2 regions of the Microbacterium sp. MMO-113 genome follow, and region 1 is predicted to be linked to the other one. Evidence: riboswitches for the same ligand, from Rfam matches in the RefSeq annotation. Region 1 holds a riboswitch; the other holds the start of a gene.
What was found. Region 1 has a riboswitch for thiamine pyrophosphate ahead of thiM (hydroxyethylthiazole kinase). Riboswitches for the same ligand answer to the same signal wherever they lie in the genome.
Positions count from the first base shown of each region.

Region 1 (8,864 bases):
TCAACACGGTGCCGGTCGGACAGGCGGAGGCGGCACGCGCGATCGGCCTCAACTTCGGCCAGGTCATGCGCTTCGTCGTGCTGCCCCAGGCCACGCGGTCCGTGGTCCCGCCGCTCATGAGCGTCCTGATCGCCCTCATGAAGAACACCACGGTGGCCGCCGGCTTCTCGGTGGTGAACCTCGGCACGATCCGGGCGGCACTCAGCGAGCGGGGCGAGAACGCCCTCATCGTGCTGCTCTGGGTCATGGTCATCTTCGTCGTGCTCGTGCTGCTCCTGAGCTGGGTGCAGCGCGTACTCGAGAACAAGTGGAGGATCGCGCGATGAGTTCCGTCCTGTTCGACGTCCCGGGCCCCCGCGCGGTCGCCCGCAACCGGATCATCGGTGCCGTCACGATCCTGGTCGTGCTCGCCGTGCTCGGCTGGGTGGTCTGGCGCCTCTACGCCACCGGCCAGTTCTCCGCGGAGAAGTGGAACATCTTCACGTACTCGGCGGTCTGGGTGCGGTTCGGGGAGGGGCTGCTCAGCACGCTCTCCGCGTTCGCCGTCGCCGGTGTCGGCTCTCTGGTCCTCGGTTTCATCCTCGGCATCGGCCGCCTCTCCGAGCACGTCTGGGTGCGTGAGCCGGTGCGGTGGATCATCGAGATCATGCGGGCGATCCCCGTCCTGATCCTCATGATGCTGCTGTACTACGGCCTCCCCGTGATCGGCATCAGGATGCCCCCGTACTACGCGGTGGTCATCGCGCTCATCGTCTACAACGGCTCCGTGCTCGCGGAGGTGCTGCGCGCGGGGATCGAGTCGCTGCCGCGCGGACAGAAGGAGGCCGGTTACGCGATCGGTCTGCGCAAGACCGGGGTCATGTACTTCATCCTCATCCCGCAGGCCGTCCGGGCGATGATGCCCGTGATCATCGCGCAGCTCGTGGTGGCCCTGAAGGACACCGCGCTCGGCTTCATCATCACGTACAAGGAGCTGCTGTACGTCATCAACCAGATCGGCAACCAGGCGCCCTACGGGTCGCCGCTGATCCCCGCCGCGATCGTCGGCGGCTCGATGTACGTCGCGGTCTGTCTGGTGCTCTCCTACATCGCCTACCGCATGCAGCGTCGGGCGAAGCGCTCGGCCAAGGCCGGGCCGGACGAGGCGGACCCTCGCCAGCACGACGGGGAGACGAACACGTCGCTCATCGTGGCGCAGCGCGGGCTGGGCAAGTTCGACGCCAACAGCTCCGGCGCTTCCGGCCTCTGAGCCGCCACCGGCGCGGGACGCCCGTCCCGCGCCGGTAGACTCGACTCCCGTGTCAGAGTCTCCGGAAATCACCCCCGAAGCGGTCGAAGCCGCTGTCGCCGACGCCCTCGCGGCGATCGACGCGGCCGCCGACACCGCCGCGCTGAAAGCCGCCCGTGCGGCGCACGTCGCGGAGGGATCGCCGCTCGCGGTCCTGAACGCCTCGATGCGCCAGGTCGCCCCCGAGAACAAGGCCGCATTCGGCAAGCTCGTCGGCCAGGGCCGCGGTCGTGTGAACCAGGCGCTCGCGGCGAAGGAGGCCGAGCTGGCCGCCGCCGAGGTCGCCGCGCGCCTGGAGGCCGAGCGCGTCGACATCACCGCCGTCCCGTCGCGGACGCGCGTCGGCGCCCGGCACCCGCTCGCTCTCCTGCAGGACCACGTCGAGGACATCTTCGTCGGCATGGGGTGGGAGATCGCAGAGGGGCCGGAGCTCGAGCACGAGTGGTTCAACTTCGACGCCCTGAACTTCGACGTCGATCACCCCGCCCGCCAGGAGCAGGACACCTTCTACGTCGACCCGACCTCGCGCCACCTCGTCATGCGGACGCACACGAGCCCGGTGCAGGTGCGGTCGATGCTGAACCGCGAGGTCCCCATCTACGTGCTGTGCCCGGGCCGCGTGTACCGCACGGACGAGTTCGACGCCACGCACCTCCCGGTCTTCACGCAGTTCGAGGGACTGGTCGTCGACAAGGGCATCACGATGGCGCACCTCAAGGGCACGCTCGACCACTTCGCGAAGCAGCTCTTCGGTCCGGAGGCCAAGACCCGCTTCCGCACGAACTACTTCCCCTTCACCGAGCCCTCCGCCGAGCTCGACCTGTGGCACCCGACCTTCAAGGGCGGCGCGCGCTGGATCGAGTGGGGCGGCTGCGGCATGGTCAACCCGAACGTGCTGCGCGCGGCCGGGATCGACCCGGAGGTGTACAGCGGCTTCGCGTTCGGCATGGGCATCGAGCGGGGCCTGATGTTCCGCAGCGATGTGCAGGACATGCGCGACATGGCCGAGGGCGACGTCCGTTTCAGCGAGCAGTACGGGATGGTGGTGTGATGCGCGTCCCGCTTTCGTGGCTGCGTGAGTACGTCGATCTGGCAGCGGAGGCCACGCCCGAGGACGTCCTCGCGGCGCTGGTGACCGTCGGCTTCGAAGAGGAGGACGTGCACCGCTTCGACATCACGGGTCCCGTGGTGGTCGGCCAGGTCGTCTCGGTCGAGCCGGAGCCCCAGTCGAACGGCAAGACCATCAACTGGTGCCAGGTCGACGTCGGTCCCGAGCACGGCGGCGTCCGTGGGATCGTCTGCGGCGCGCACAACTTCGGCGTCGGCGACAAGGTCGTCGTGACCCTGCCCGGCGCTGTCCTTCCCGGGCCGTTCCCCATCGCCGCCCGCAAGACCTACGGTCACGTCTCCGACGGCATGATCGCCTCCGCGCGCGAGCTGGGGCTCGGCGACGAGCACAACGGCATCGTCGTGCTGAGCGACCTCGGGATCGATGCCCCCGTCGGCACGGACGCGATCGCGCTCCTCGGTCTCGACGACGTCGCGGTGGAGATCAACGTCACGCCGGACCGCGGCTACGCCTTCTCGGTGCGCGGCGTCGCCCGTGAGTACTCCCACGCCACGGGGGCGGCCTTCCGCGACCCCGCCGAGCGCGACTTCGCCGAGCTGCAGCCCGGTTCCGGACACACGGCCGTGGTCGACGACCAGGCGCCGGTGCGCGGCCGGGTCGGCGCAAGCGAGTTCGTCACCAGGGTCGTGCGCGACGTCGATCCGTCGCGGCCCACCCCGCCGTGGATGATCGCGCGCCTGAGCCTCGCGGGCATGCGGTCGCTGGGTGTGCTCATCGACATCACGAACTACGTCATGCTCGAGCTCGGGCAGCCGCTGCACGGCTACGACCTCGACAAGCTCACGGGCGGCATCACCGTCCGGCGCGCGACGCCGGGGGAGAAGATGACCACGCTCGACGGCGTGGAGCGGAAGCTGCACGTCGAAGACCTCCTCATCACCGACGACTCCGGTCCCATCGGCCTCGCCGGTGTCATGGGCGGCGGCACCACCGAGATGAGCGACACCACGCGGAACGTGCTCATCGAGGCGGCGACCTTCGACGCGACGACCATCGCCCGCACGGCCCGCCGGCACAAGCTCCCGAGCGAGGCGTCCAAGCGCTTCGAGCGGGGCGTCGACCCGCTGATCCCCTTCGTCGCGGCCCGGCGCGCAGCCGACCTCATGGTCGAGCTCGCCGGTGGCACGCTCACGGAGGAAGGTGGCGCGCTCTTCGCCGAGGTCTTCGTCGCCGAGATCGAGCTCCCGCGCGGCTTCGTGCAGGGGCTGATCGGCGTCGACTACACCGACGACGAGATCACCGGCGCGCTCACGACGATCGGCGCGGAGGTCACCGCGGCGGAGAACGGCTGGACGGTCATCCCGCCGACCTGGCGCCCCGACCTCACCGACAAGTGGACGCTCGCCGAGGAGGTCGCCCGCATCCACGGGCTCGACCGCATCCCCGCGGTGCTGCCGACTCCGCCGTCCGGTCGCGGCCTCACGGCCCACCAGCAGGGGCGTCGCCGCGTGGCGAACGCTCTCGCGGCCGCGGGGTTCGTCGAGACTCCGGCGTTCCCGTTCACGACCGAGGCGCAGAACGATCTGCACGGTTCCGCGTCCGGTGAGCACCTGCCCAGCATCCGCCTCGCGAACCCGCTCGACGGGCAGGTGCCGTTCCTGCGGCGCTCGCTCATCCCCGGTCTGCTGCAGACCGCGCACCGCAACATCTCGCGCGGGCTCACGGATCTTGCGCTGTTCGAGACAGGCGCCGTGTTCGTCCCGGAGCCCGGCGTGGAGTACGGCACCGCCGAGGTTCCGCCGCTGGGTGTCCGGCCGTCCGATGAGGTGCTCGCCGAGCTCGACGCCTCCATCCCCCCGCAGGAGCGCCACGTCGCGGTGCTGCTGACCGGCAATGTGTCGCCGCGTCAGCCGGGTCGTGCCGCCGAAGCCGCCGGGCTCGTCGAGGCGCTCGACGCGGTCCGCGTGATCGGGGCCGCCGCGGGCATCGAGATCGACGTCGTGCAGACACAGCGCGCCGCACTCCACCCCGGACGCACCGGTGCGCTGGTCGCCGGGGGCGAGGAGGTCGGCTACGTCGGCGAGCTTCATCCGGCCGTCGCCGAGGATGCCGATCTGCCGGGTCGCGCCACCGTGCTGGAGCTGGACCTCGACCGGCTGCTCGCGCTCGCCGGAGGACGCATCGTGGCAGCAACGCTCTCCACGTTCCCGGCCGCGACGCAGGACGTCTCGCTCACGCTCCCGGCCGAGGTGCCGGCGGGCGAGGTCCGCGCGGCTCTCGCCGAGGGCGCTGGCGCGCTGCTGGAGTCCGTCCGGCTCGTGGACGACTACCGCGGCGAGGGCGTGCCCGAGGGATCGAAGTCGCTGACGTTCGCCCTGCGCTTCCGCGCCGACGACCGCACGCTGACCGCCGCGGAGGCCTCCGAGGCGAAGATGGCGGGCGTCGCCGTCGCCGCGGAGAGCTTCGGCGCCGCCCTCCGCGACTGATCCTGATGCCGCGCGGGTTCCTCGGGAGGTCGCGCGGCATTAGGCGTTCGCGTGGCATCAGGTGACAGCAGTGCCGGGGGCCTGTGCTCGCGTCATGGCCTGTGTTCGCGGGGTGGGCTGTATTGCGGGGTGGCCTGTGCTCGCGTGAGGGCCTGTGCTCGCGTGATGGCCTGTCCTGCCGCTCCGCTCTGAGCGGAGGCCCTTTCCCCGAGTCGTCGATCCTGATGACATGGGCACATGACGGATGTGCTGATCTTGGGGGGAACCGGATGGCTGTCGGGGCGCATCGCCGCGCAGGCGCTCGGGGCGGGGGCGACCGTGACCTGCCTGGCCCGCGGCGGGCGGCCGTCGCCACCGGGAGCGACCCTCGTGCTCGCCGACCGCGACGACGAGGACGCCTATGACGTCGTCTCGCGCACCGACTGGGACCATGTCGTCGACGTCTCCTCCCGCGTCGATCACGTCTCCGGGGCGGTCCGCGCACTCGGCGACCGTGCCGCCCGGTGGACGTACATCTCGTCGATGTCGGTATACCGCGACGACGAGACGGTCGGGACCGACGAGTCGGCCCCGCGGCACCCGGCGGCGCAGGCCGGTGAGGACGACGACTACGCGCGGCAGAAGGTCGCGGCGGAGGACGCCGTGCAGGAGAGCCTCGGCGACCGTGCGCTCCTCGTCCGTCCCGGCCTCATCGTCGGCGACGGCGACCCCAGCGATCGCTTCGGCTACTGGGCCGCGGCGTTCCTCCGGGCCCTGGACGAGCCGGTTCTGCTCCCGCCGCTCGACGGGCGCATGGCGCAGATCATCGATGTCGAGGACGTCGCCGCCTTCGTCGTGTCCGCCACCGTCACCGGTGCCGTCAACGCGATCGGCGACGTGCGCGACCTGGAGGACGTGCTGCGTACGGTGCGCGCTTCCACCGGGCACACCGGTCCGGTCGTCGTCGGCACGGAGGAGCATCTCGTCGCGGAGGGTGTCGCGTACTGGGCGGGGCCGCGCTCGCTCCCGCTGTGGCTGCCGCCCGAGATGAGCGGATTCATGACCCGCTCGAACGCGCGGTACCGGCGCGGCGGAGGCAGGCTCCGGCCCCTCGACGAGACGGTGGAACGCGTCGTGGCGGACGAGCGCGAACGGGGCGTGGACCGGGAGCGCCGCGCCGGGCTCACACGGACGGAGGAGCGGGCGTTGCTCGACGCCCTCGCTCGCTAGACTGCGAGGCAGTGACACGGGGTGCCGCATCCGCGGCTGAGATCACACCCGTCGAACCTGATCTAGTTCGTACTAGCGAAGGGATGTCGCCCATGAGCGATCCTGTGCGTCCGCAATCCGTCCTCGACCTCGCCGTCACGGCGGGAAGGCTGCGGGAGGAGGTCAGGGCTACGCCACCGTTGACGCACTGCGTCACGAACGCCGTGGTGACGGGGTTCACCGCCAACGTGCTGCTGGCGCTCGGGGCGGCGCCGGCCATGGTCGACATCGTCGGCGAGGCCGAGCCGTTCGCCGCTGCCGCCTCGGGGCTCCTCGTCAATCTCGGGACGCCGACCCCCGAGCAGCGGGAGGCGAGCAGGGAGGCCGTGGCGGGAGCGCGCGCCGCCGGCACGCCGTGGGTGCTCGATCCCGTCGCGATCGGCACCCTCCCGGTGCGGACGGCCTTGGCCCACGAGCTGGCCGCGCTGCGCCCCACCGCCCTCCGCGGCAACGCGTCGGAGATCCTCGCGCTGGCCGGACACAGCAGCGGCGGCCGGGGTGTCGACGCGACGTACGGGACCGAGGCGGCGGCAGCGGCGGCGCGGGAGCTCGCCGACCGGCACAGCTCCGTGGTCGCCGTCTCCGGTCCGGTCGACCTCCTCACCGACGGGGAACGGGTGATCCGCATCGCCAACGGGCACGAGCTGCTCACGCGGGTGACCGGCGGCGGCTGCGCGCTGGGGGCCGTGATGGCGGCCTTCCTCGGGGCGGCCCGCAGTACCGGGACCGACGCGCTGACGGCGGTGGCCGCAGCCACCCTCGTCTACACGGTCGCGGCCGAGCAGGCGGCGGAGACCTCCCGCGGACCAGGCAGCTTCGCCGTCGGACTGCTCGACGCCCTGTCCGCCGTGACGCCGGGGGACCTCCGTGCCCGCGCCCGCGTCGAGGAGGAGGCCCGATGACCGTCGACCTGTCCCTCTACCTCGTCACCGATCGGTCGCTGTGCGGCGTACGCGGGGTGGTCGAGACGGTCCGCGAGGCCGTGGCGGGTGGGGTCCGCATCGTGCAGCTCCGCGACAAGGAGGCGACGGACGAGGAGACCGTCGACCAGCTCCTTGCTCTGTCCGCTGCCATCGACGGTCGCGCGCTGCTCGTCGTGAACGATCGCCTCGATGCGGCCGTCGAGGCCCGTCGCCGCGGTGCCAGGGTGGACGGGGTGCACCTCGGCCAGGCGGACGCCTCGGTGCTCCGCGCGCGCGAGCTCCTCGGCTCGGAGGCCCTGATCGGGCTGACCGCGAACACCCCTGCCCATCTCGATGCCGTGAACGCGCTGCCGCCGGGGACGGTCGACTACCTCGGGGTCGGCGTGATCCGCCCCACGCGCACGAAGCCCGACCACCCGGCCCCGCTCGGCATCGCCGGCTTCGCCGCCTTCGCCGCGCGCAGTGCGCTGCCGTGCGTCGCGATCGGCGGGGTGGACCTCGACGACACGGGGGCGTTGCGCGCGGCCGGTGCCGCCGGGATCGCGGTGGTCTCGGCGCTGTGCGCGGCGGACGACCCGCGGGCCGCCGCCGCGGCCTTCCGTCGGCGGTGGCTCGGACGGGCGGTGCCGCATGTGCTCAGCATCGCCGGCAGCGATCCGTCCGGCGGCGCAGGCATCCAGGCCGACCTCAAGGCGATCGCCGCGCACGGGGGCTACGGCATGGCCGCCCTCACGGCCCTGACCGCCCAGAACACGCAGGGCGTCCGTGCCGTGCACGTCCCTCCCGCGGAGTTCCTGCGCGCGCAGCTCGACGCCGTCGCCGACGACATCCGCATCGACGCCGTGAAGATCGGCATGCTCGCGGACGTCGACGTGATCCGGACGGTCGCCGCGTGGCTCCGGGACACCCAGCCCCCGATCGTCGTGCTCGACCCGGTCATGATCGCGACCTCGGGGGACCGGCTGCTCCAGGCCGATGCCGAGCGGGAGCTCCGGGACCTGCTGCCTCTGGCGACCGTGGTCACCCCGAACCTCGCCGAGCTGGCGGTGCTCGTCGGTCACGAGGTGGCCGACTGGACGGACGCGCTCGCCGCGGCGCAGGAGCTGTCGGCGGCCACGGGGACCGCGGTGCTCGTGAAGGGCGGTCACCTGCCGGGGGACGAGGCGCCGGACGCCCTGATCGATGCCGCGGCGGGAGAGCACGCGGAGTTCCCCGGGGCACGCATCATGACGGAGAACACCCACGGGACCGGCTGCTCGCTGTCCGCGGCTCTGGCCACACGACTGGCGAGGGGCGACGATCCGGCGTCCGCGGTCCGCGCCGCGCGCGCCTGGCTGCGGGAGGCCCTCCGCGCGGCGGACGACCTGGACGTCGGGCGAGGACACGGCCCGATCCATCATCTCGCGGGGCTCTGGGCGCGCGGCGGGGCCGAGACCCGGCCGACGCCGGAGGAGGTGGCTGCGGCCTGGTGGGAGGAGACCGCCGCGATCCGCCGCGACATCGATGCGCTGCCCTTCGTGCGCGCGCTCGCCGAGGGGACTCTCGACCGCGATGCCTTCGTCTTCTACCTCGCGCAGGACGCCCTCTACCTCCGCGAGTACGCCCGGGTGCTCGCGGAGGCGACGCGCCTCGCCCCGACCCCCGACGAGCAGGCGTTCTGGGCTGAGGCCGCCCACGGCGCGATCCGCGGCGAGCTGGAGCTGCACGCGTCGTGGCTGACACCGGAGACCGGCGTGAGTGGCGCCACCTTCGCGACGGACCCCGCGCCGGCGACGGTCGCCTACCTCGACCATCTGCGGGCCGTCGGCTTCGGCGGCGACTACGCCGCACTGATCGCGGCCGTGCTGCCG
Region 1 is NZ_JBBCTD010000003.1:13,312-22,175, reverse strand. It holds gene WFJ36_RS10625 (amino acid ABC transporter permease) at 1-326, shown strand, start outside; gene WFJ36_RS10620 (amino acid ABC transporter permease) at 323-1,249, shown strand; gene pheS (phenylalanine--tRNA ligase subunit alpha) at 1,299-2,339, shown strand; gene pheT (phenylalanine--tRNA ligase subunit beta) at 2,339-4,843, shown strand; gene WFJ36_RS10605 (NAD-dependent epimerase/dehydratase family protein) at 5,081-6,052, shown strand; TPP riboswitch at 6,060-6,153, shown strand; gene thiM (hydroxyethylthiazole kinase) at 6,145-6,993, shown strand; gene WFJ36_RS10595 (bifunctional hydroxymethylpyrimidine kinase/phosphomethylpyrimidine kinase) at 6,990-8,864, shown strand, end outside.

Region 2 (8,864 bases), on a different contig from region 1:
AGGCGAAGATCAACCGGCTCCCGCTGGCGTACTTCGACAAGGTGCAGCGCGGCGAGCTGATCTCCCGCGTGACGAACGACATCGACAACATCACCCAGACCATGCAGCAGTCGCTGTCCGGTGCCCTCACCGCCGTGCTGACGGTGATCGGCGTGCTCGTGATGATGTTCTCGATCTCGTGGCAGCTCGCCCTCGTGGCGCTCGTGGCACTCCCGCTCATGGGCGTGATCTTCGGCGTCATCGGACCGCGGTCGCAGAAGGCCTTCGGCACGCAGTGGCGCAAGGTCGGCCGGCTCAACGCCCGGGTCGAGGAGGCCTTCTCCGGCCACGCGCTGGTCAAGGTGTTCGGCCGTGAGCAGGACGCTCTGGACAAGTTCAAGGCCGAGAACGAGGAGCTGTTCCAGGCGAGCTTCAAGGCGCAGTTCCTCTCCGGCATCATCATGCCCGCGATGACCTTCGTCGGCAGCCTGACCTATGTCGGCATCGCGGTGCTCGGCGGCCTCATGGTCGCGAGCGGGCAGCTGCGCCTCGGCGACGTGCAGGCCTTCATCCAGTACTCGCAGCAGTTCACGCAGCCGCTGTCGGAGCTGGGCGGCATGGCCGCGGTCGTGCAGTCCGGCACCGCGTCGGCGGAGCGGGTGTTCGGCCTGCTCGATGCCGACGAGCAGGAGGCCGACGACCCTGATGCCCCCGCGCTTCGCGAGGGGGAGGGCGTGATCGAGTTCGAGAACGTCTCGTTCTCGTACTCGCCGGAGCGGCCGCTCATCACCGATCTGTCGTTCCGCGTCGAACCGGGACAGACCGTCGCCATCGTCGGGCCGACCGGCGCCGGCAAGACGACGCTCGTGAACCTCATCATGCGGTTCTACGAGCTCAGCGGCGGGCGGATCACGCTCGACGGTCAGGACATCTCGACCATCACGCGCGACGAGCTGCGGTCCCGCACCGGCATGGTGCTCCAGGACCCCTGGCTCTTCGCCGGGAGCATCCGCGAGAACATCCGCTACGGGCGCTCGACCGCGACGGACGAGGAGGTGCTCGCCGCGGCGAAGGCGACCTACGTCGACCGCTTCGTGCACGCCCTTCCGGACGGGTACGACACCGTGCTCGACGAGGACGCGTCGAACGTCTCGGCCGGTGAACGCCAGCTCATCACGATCGCACGGGCCTTCGTGGCGCAGCCGTCGATCCTCATCCTGGACGAGGCCACATCGGCGGTCGACACCCGCACCGAGCTGCTGCTGCAGCACGCGATGGCCGCGCTCCGGCAGGGGCGCACCTCGTTCGTCATCGCGCATCGTCTGTCGACCATCCGCGACGCGGACCTCATCCTCGTGATGGAGCACGGCGACATCGTGGAGAAGGGCACGCACGACGAGCTCATCGCCGCACAGGGTGCGTACTGGCGCCTGTACCAGTCGCAGTTCGAGCAGGCGGCGACCGACCTCGACGCCGAAGCCGCGCTCACCGGCTCCTCGCCGGTCGTCGTGACCGGCGACGCGGACGAGGAGGCGAGCGCGCAGGAGCAGGCGACGGACGCGGTGGCCGGAGCGGCGGTCGGCGCCCAGCTCCCGGCGGCCGAGACCGCAGCGGCTCGGGCACTCCTCGACGACGGCGCTGACGGCTCCACGTCTCCGTCCTGACCCGGCTCACGAACGACGCCCCACTCCGGATCCGGAGTGGGGCGTCGTTCGTCAGCGCTCAGTCGTCTCCGGCGATGCCGAAGAGCTCGAGGGGGTGGGTGAGTCGCCACCACGGGCTCGGACCCTCCAGGTCCTCGTCGAGGACGAGGGCGGTCTCGGTGCTGTCGACGGGACCGGTCGTGGTCAGGGTGCCGACCGTCCCGTCCGCTTCGCGTTCCTCTCCGAGATCGAACACCGGCGTCGCCGTCGCGCTCGCTCCGTTCCACAGCACGACATCGGCGTCCTCACCGGCGACCACATCGACGCGCTCGCCCCAGACGGTGAGGACGCGCCCGACCACCGTGCCTGCCGGGACGGCCGGGCCCTGGGCCTGCAACGCTGCCTCCGTCTGAGCGAACAGGGCGCGGGTGAGGGCGAGGCGCGCCTCGTCGTCCTCCTGGTTCAATGCCGCGGCGTAGAGCCGGACCGTCGCGTCGCCGATGACGACGTCCTTGGCGGTCAACAGGTTCCAGCCGACGAGGGTGCCCGTCTTGATGCCGACGACTCCCGGATCGGCGAGCATGCCGTTCGTGTTCTCGACCGTCCCGGCCCCGGGCAGGTCGACGGACCGGGTGCCCACGATCTCGGCGAACACCGGATTCCGCATCGCCATCTCGCCCAGGGCCACGAGGGCCTCCGGGGTGGCGACGTTGCGCTCGTCGAATCCGGACGGCGTGACCACGGTGATGCCGGAGAGTCCGCGCTCGCCGAGCCAGACCTCGGCCGCGGCGGCGAACTCGCGGTCGGACCCCCAGATCTCCGACGCCAGCCGGTCGATGTAGTTGTTCGCCGAACCGAGCAGGGTGCCCTGCAGAAGCTGGTACTCGGTCAGCACTCCGCCCACCGGCACATCGAGCGCTGACTGATTGGCGATCCGATAGTCCCAGTAACGGATGCTGTCGGCGTAGGTGAAGGAGAACTCCGGGCCCTGTTCGCCGGGGGCCAGCGGCAGCCGGTCCAGCACCATGAGACTGCTGACGACCTTCGTGATGCTCGCGATGCTCACCGGAGCGGTGGTCGACGCCGCGGTGGTCATCCCGGCGATGCCGACCGCCCCGTCGCCGACCGCCGGCCAGGCGAGCGCGGCGGTGGGGGCGGCGACGGGGGTGAACTCGACCGCCTGGACGGTCGGGGCGATCTCATGCAGCGGCCAGAGCAGCGTGGTGCCGGCGTACGAGGCGACGAGGCCGGCGAGGACGCCGAGGGGGACGAGCAGGCCGGGTCCGGCGATCGCGGGCCGCAGCCGGGCGTCGCGCAGCAATCCCGTCTCCTCCTCCGTGCCGGCCGAGGCATCGAACTCGGGCGTCGATGAGGCCGCAGCGACGATCGACGGGTCCACCCAGGTCAGCGCGGTCGGCGGTGCCGAGGCATCGGCCCACGCCGCGGCTTCCGGAACCGGACCCGGATGATCGACCGCGGGCGCGGCGGATGCGGGTGCGGAGTCTTCGGGCCGCGCGTCGACGCCGACGCCGCCGGACGCCTCTTCAGGGGGATCGGAAGCGGTCACTCGCTTACGGTACCGAATCCGGCCCCGAATCCGCCGTGCGCGGGGCGGGACGCGCGGACGGTAGGATCGACAGCACAACCACGGGAGTCCGGCGAGCCGGGCTGAGAGGGAGCGAATCGCGCTTCGACCGTCGAACCTGATCTGGGTCATGCCAGCGCAGGGAGGAGTTCACATGAGTACGTCCACGTCCGCATCCCCGTCGAGGAACACCACGGCCGCTCCGGCGCGAGGCTACCTGCGCTGGCGCGTCATCGACATCGTCGTCGCCAGCGTCCTCGGTGTCGCCGCCGGTCTGATCTTCCTGGCCTGGAACGTCGGATACCTGGGGCCGAAGGCCCTGCTCGAGCCGTTGCTTCCCGGCCTCCAAGGGCTCCTCGACGGCCCGTGGCTCTTCGCGGGTGTGCTCGGCGGGCTCATCATCCGCAAGGCGGGTGCCGCGATCTACGTCGAGCTGCTGGCCGCCGTCGTCTCGGCGCTCATCGGCAACCAGTGGGGCGGCTTCCTCACGCTCGAGGCGGGTCTCGTGCAGGGTCTCGGCGCCGAGCTGGTCTTCCTGCTGTTCTTCTACCGCCGCTGGTCGCTGCCCGTCGCGATCCTCGCCGGGGCCGGTGCCGCGCTCGCGGGCGGCATCAACAACCTCGTCCTCTGGTATGCCGGCTCCGGTCCCGCCTTCACGACGATCTACCTCGTCAGCACCGTGATCTCCGGGGCGGTCATCGCCGGTGCGCTGTCGTGGGTGCTCGCCCGTGGCATCGCGGCGACCGGGGCTCTGGACCGGTTCGGCTCCGGGCGCGAGGCGCGCGTCCGCGTCTGATGTCCGGGCAGTTCGCTCCCGCCGGCGTCGAGGCCCGTGGCTGGGGCTGGCGACACGCGAGCCGCCTCGCCTGGGCGCTGCGCGACGTCTCGTTCCGCATCGAGCCCGGCGAGCGCGTGCTCGTGCTCGGCGCCTCCGGCGCGGGGAAGTCGACGCTGCTGCACGGTCTCGCCGGTGTGCTCGGCGGTGAGGAGGAGGGGGAGAGCGAAGGCGCGCTGCTCGTCGATGGCGAACCCGCCGCGGCGGCCCGCGGGCGGGCCGGGCTCGTGCTCCAGGACCCCGACTCGCAGGTGATCCTCGCTCGTGCCGGCGATGACGTCGCCTTCGGGTGCGAGAACCTCGGGGTGCCGCGTGCCGAGATCTGGCCCCGCGTCGAGGCCGCGATGGCCGGCGTCGGACTGGACGTGCCGCTCGATCACCCGACCGCGGCGCTCTCCGGCGGTCAGAAGCAGCGCCTCGCCTTGGCCGGCATGCTGGCGATGGGCCCCGGGCTGGTGCTGCTCGACGAGCCGACGGCGAACCTCGATCCGGAGGGCGTGCGCGAGGTCAGGGAGGCGGTGGAGCGGATGCTCGCCACGCGTCCCGCCACCCTCGTGGTCGTGGAGCATCGGCTCGAGGTGTGGTTGCCGCTCCTCACGCGGGTCATCGTGCTGGGGGCCGGCGGGGTGGTGGCGGACGGCACTCCCGCGGATGTGCTCGGTGCGCAGGGCGAGCGCCTGGCCGCGGACGGCGTCTGGGTGCCCGGCCGGCCGCCCGCCGAGCCGTCGGCACCGCGGGCGGCCCCCGGGGAGGTGCTGCTGTCGGCGCGCGGCCTCGCGGTCGCACGGGTGAAGGGACGTCCGGTGGCACACGGCATCGACCTGGAGGTGCGTGCGGGTGAAGCGGTCGCGATCACCGGGCCCAACGGTGCAGGCAAGTCCACGCTGGGTCTGACCCTCGCCGGACTCCTCCCTCCCGTCAGCGGCGCCGTGTCCGCGGCCCCGGTGCTCGCGCAGGGGGCGGATCCGTCGCCGATCCGCTGGGCTTCCCGCGAGCTCCTCACGCGGATCGGGATGGTGTTCCAGGAGCCGGAACATCAGCTCCTCGGCAAGACGGTGCGCGAGGAGCTCGCGGTGGGCCCCCGCGCCCTGGGTCTTTCCGAAGGCGAGATCGAGGCCCGTGTCGACGAGCTGCTCGACCGGCTGCGGCTGGCGCATCTGGGGGCCGCGAATCCGTACACGCTCTCGGGTGGAGAGAAGCGCCGGCTCACGGTCGCGGCCGCGATCGCCACGCGACCCCGGGTGCTGATCCTCGACGAGCCGACGTTCGGTCAGGACGCCCGCACCTGGGCCGAGCTCGTCGCGATGCTCGCCGCCCTGCGGGACGAGGGCTCCGCGATCGTCACCATCACCCACGATCTCGACGTGGTGCGCGCCCTGCACGCCACGCGGTTCGCGCTGGGGGCGTCGGCATGACGGCTCTCGCCCCCGCGCCCACCCGCACCGGCGTCGTCGCCCGGATCAATCCGGTCGCGAAGCTCGGGGTCAGCGCGCTCATCGCCGTGCCGCTGGTCCTCACCCTCGACCCGGTGTCGGCGGCTGTCGCGCTGGTGCTCGAGGCGGTGCTGTTCCTCTTCGCCGGCATCGGCTGGCGGGAGTTCTGGGTGCGCACGTGGCCGGTCTGGCTCGCGGCGCCGCTGACCGGTCTCACCATCGCCCTCTACGGCGAGACGAGCGGCGCCGTCTACGTCGACTGGTTCGTGCTCCGCATCAGCGAGGGGTCGCTCGCGCTCGCCGTCGCCACGATGCTCCGGGTGCTCGCGATCGCCCTGCCCTCGGTGGTGCTCTTCATCACGGTCGATCCCACGGACCTCGCCGACGGCCTCGGGCAGATCCTTCGGCTTCCGGCCCGTTTCGTGCTGGGCGCGCTCGCCGGCCTCCGCATGGCCGGACTGTTTCTCGACGACTGGCGTGCCCTCGAGCTCGCCCGCCGGGCGCGCGGCGTCGCCGACCGCGGACGCATCCGCCGCTTCCTCGGCATGGCCTTCGCCCTGCTCGTGCTGTCGATCCGCCGCGGCGCCAAGCTCGCGACCGCGATGGAGGCACGCGGCTTCGGCGCCCCGGGTCGTCGCACCTGGGCGCGCGAGTCGCGCTTCGGCGCGCCGGAGTGGCTTCTCCTCGCCGTCGGGGCCGCGATCTCCGCGACGGCGATCGCCGCTGCGGTCGCGACCGGCGCCTGGAACTTCATCCTCGGGCCGTCCTGACCCTCACCCCTTTCGGACGAGGGTCCGTAGAGGTGGCGCGAGTGGCCGGTCTAGCGTCCGCTGGAGACAGTGCCAATCGACACCGACCGAAAGGGACGTCCCATGAGCATCTCCTCCGCCGACGACCAGCCGCTCTTCACGCGGCCGGGCGAGGCCACCGTCGCACCGCGACACGTCATCCCGGATTCCGAGTCGCTTCCCGCGACGGCGAAGCAGATCGTCGAGGACGAGACCATCCTCGACGGCAACGCGCGCCTCAACCTCGCCACCTTCGTCAGCACCTGGATGGACGACGAGGCGAAGCAGGTCTACATGGCCTCCTTCGACAAGAACATGATCGACAAGGACGAGTATCCGCAGACCGCCGCCATCGAGGACAACTGCTGGCACATGCTCGCGAACCTGTGGAAGGCGCCGGACGCGGCGAAGAGCATCGGCACCTCGACCATCGGCTCCTCCGAGGCGTGCATGCTCGGCGGTCTCGCGTTCAAGCGGCGCTGGCAGCAGGCCCGCCGTGCCGCCGGTAAGGACGCCTCCACGCCGAACCTCGTGATGTCGAGCGCTGTGCAGGTGTGCTGGGAGAAGTTCTGCAACTACTTCGACGTCGAACCCCGCTACGTGCCGATCAGCGAGGAACACAAGACGCTCGACGGCCACGACCTCGAGAAGTACGTGGACGAGAACACCATCGGGGTCGTCGCCATCATGGGCGTCACCTACACCGGCATGTACGAGCCGGTGGCCGAGATCGCCGCGGCGCTCGACGCGATCCAGGAGAAGACGGGTCTCGACATCCCGATCCACGTGGACGGTGCCTCGGGAGCGATGATCGCCCCGTTCCTCCAGCCCGACCTGGTGTGGGACTTCCGGCTGGAGCGCGTGCACTCGATCAGCACCTCGGGGCACAAGTACGGTCTCGTCTACCCCGGTCTCGGCTGGGTGGTCTGGCGCGACGCGCAGTGGCTGCCGGAGGACCTGGTGTTCCAGGTGAGCTATCTCGGCGGGGAGATGCCGACCTTCGCCCTGAACTTCTCCCGCCCTGGCGCTCAGGTGCTGCTGCAGTACTACCTGTTCCTCCGCCTCGGGTTCGAGGGCTACCGGGCCGTGCAGCAGGCCTCGCAGGACGTGGCGAAGTTCCTGTCCGCGGGGATCGCGAAGCTCGACGCGTTCGAGCTGTGGAACGACGGGAGCGACATCCCCGTCTTCGCCTGGCGCCTGAAGGACGGGCACACCGACAAGTGGACGCTCTACCACCTGCAGGATCGGCTCCGGATGCGCGGCTGGCTCGTGCCCGCCTACCCCATGCCCGCGGATCTCCAGGACCTCACGGTGCAGCGGATCGTCGTGCGCAACGGACTCAGCATGGATCTGGCCGCCGAGCTGCTCGACGCCATCACCGCCGAGGTGGCCCACCTCGACGCGCTCACGGCTCCCATGCCGTCCGACCACCCCGACTCGGCGTTCCACCACTAGGGGGCCGACATGTCCGCCCCGCAGTCCGGTGCCGCCGGCGCCGCCTCCACGCCGCGCATCTCCCGTCCCGCCGTCGCCGTCCTCGGCATCGGCCAGCTCGCCCTGCTCACCCTCGTCGTCGTGGCGAGCCTGCGGTCCCTGCCCGCGATGGCGATCTACGGCCTCGGCAGCATCACGCTGTACCTCATCCCCGCGGTGCTCTTCCTCGTCCCCACCGCCCTCGTCGCCGCGGAGCTCGCGACGGGCTGGAAGGGCGGGGTGTACGTGTGGGTGCGCGAGGCCCTCGGCAACCGGTGGGGCTTCACCGCGGTGTGGCTGCAGTGGATCCAGAACGTCGTCTGGTTCCCCACACAGCTCGCGTTCGTGGCCGGCGCTCTCGCCTTCGTCTTCCTCGACCCCTCGCTGTCCAGCTCTGGGTTCTTCACCGCCGTCATCATCATCGTCTGCTACTGGGGCGCCACCCTGGTCACCCTCCGCGGCGGCGATCTCTTCGCCAAGCTCGGCTCCTGGGGCGGCATCCTCGGCACGCTCTTCCCCGCGGTGCTGCTCATCGTGTTCGGCGCGGTGTGGGTCTTCAGCGGAGAGAAGAGCCAGGTGCCGCTCGAGGCCTCGGCGGTGATCCCGCCGTTCACGGGTCTCGCCTCCATCGTGCTGATCGTGTCGAACGTGCTGGCCTACGCCGGCATGGAGGTCAACGCGGTGCACGTGAACCAGATGACGGATCCGGGCAAGGGCTACCCGCGCTCGGTGTTCCTCGCCGCAGGCCTCATCCTGCTTGTCTTCATCCTGCCGACCATCGCGATCGCGGTCGCGGTGCCGAAGAAGGAGCTCGGGCTGACGAACGGCATCATGCTCGCGTTCGGGGAGTACTTCGACCATTGGGACATGGGGTGGGCGACGGCCGTGGTCTCCGCGCTCATCGCCGCCGGTGCCCTCGCCTCGGTCGTGACGTGGGTCGCCGGTCCGTCCAAGGGCGTGCTGGCGGCGGCGGAGACGGGGCTGCTCCCGCCGCTGCTGCAGAAGCGGAACAAGGCCGGGGTCCAGTCGGGCATCCTCATGCTCCAGGGGACCATCGTCACGATTCTCGCGGCGATCTTCATCATCGTGCCGAACGTCAGCGCGGCCTTCGTCGCGCTGATCGATATG
Region 2 is NZ_JBBCTD010000004.1:180,475-189,338, reverse strand. It holds gene WFJ36_RS14590 (ABC transporter ATP-binding protein) at 1-1,643, shown strand, start outside; gene WFJ36_RS14585 (D-alanyl-D-alanine carboxypeptidase family protein) at 1,702-3,189, opposite strand; TPP riboswitch at 3,260-3,371, shown strand; gene WFJ36_RS14580 (ECF transporter S component) at 3,362-4,003, shown strand; gene WFJ36_RS14575 (ABC transporter ATP-binding protein) at 4,003-5,457, shown strand; gene WFJ36_RS14570 (energy-coupling factor transporter transmembrane component T family protein) at 5,454-6,245, shown strand; gene WFJ36_RS14565 (glutamate decarboxylase) at 6,348-7,718, shown strand; gene WFJ36_RS14560 (amino acid permease) at 7,728-8,864, shown strand, end outside.
Region 2: another riboswitch for thiamine pyrophosphate. It lies ahead of WFJ36_RS14580 (ECF transporter S component); the one in region 1 lies ahead of thiM (hydroxyethylthiazole kinase).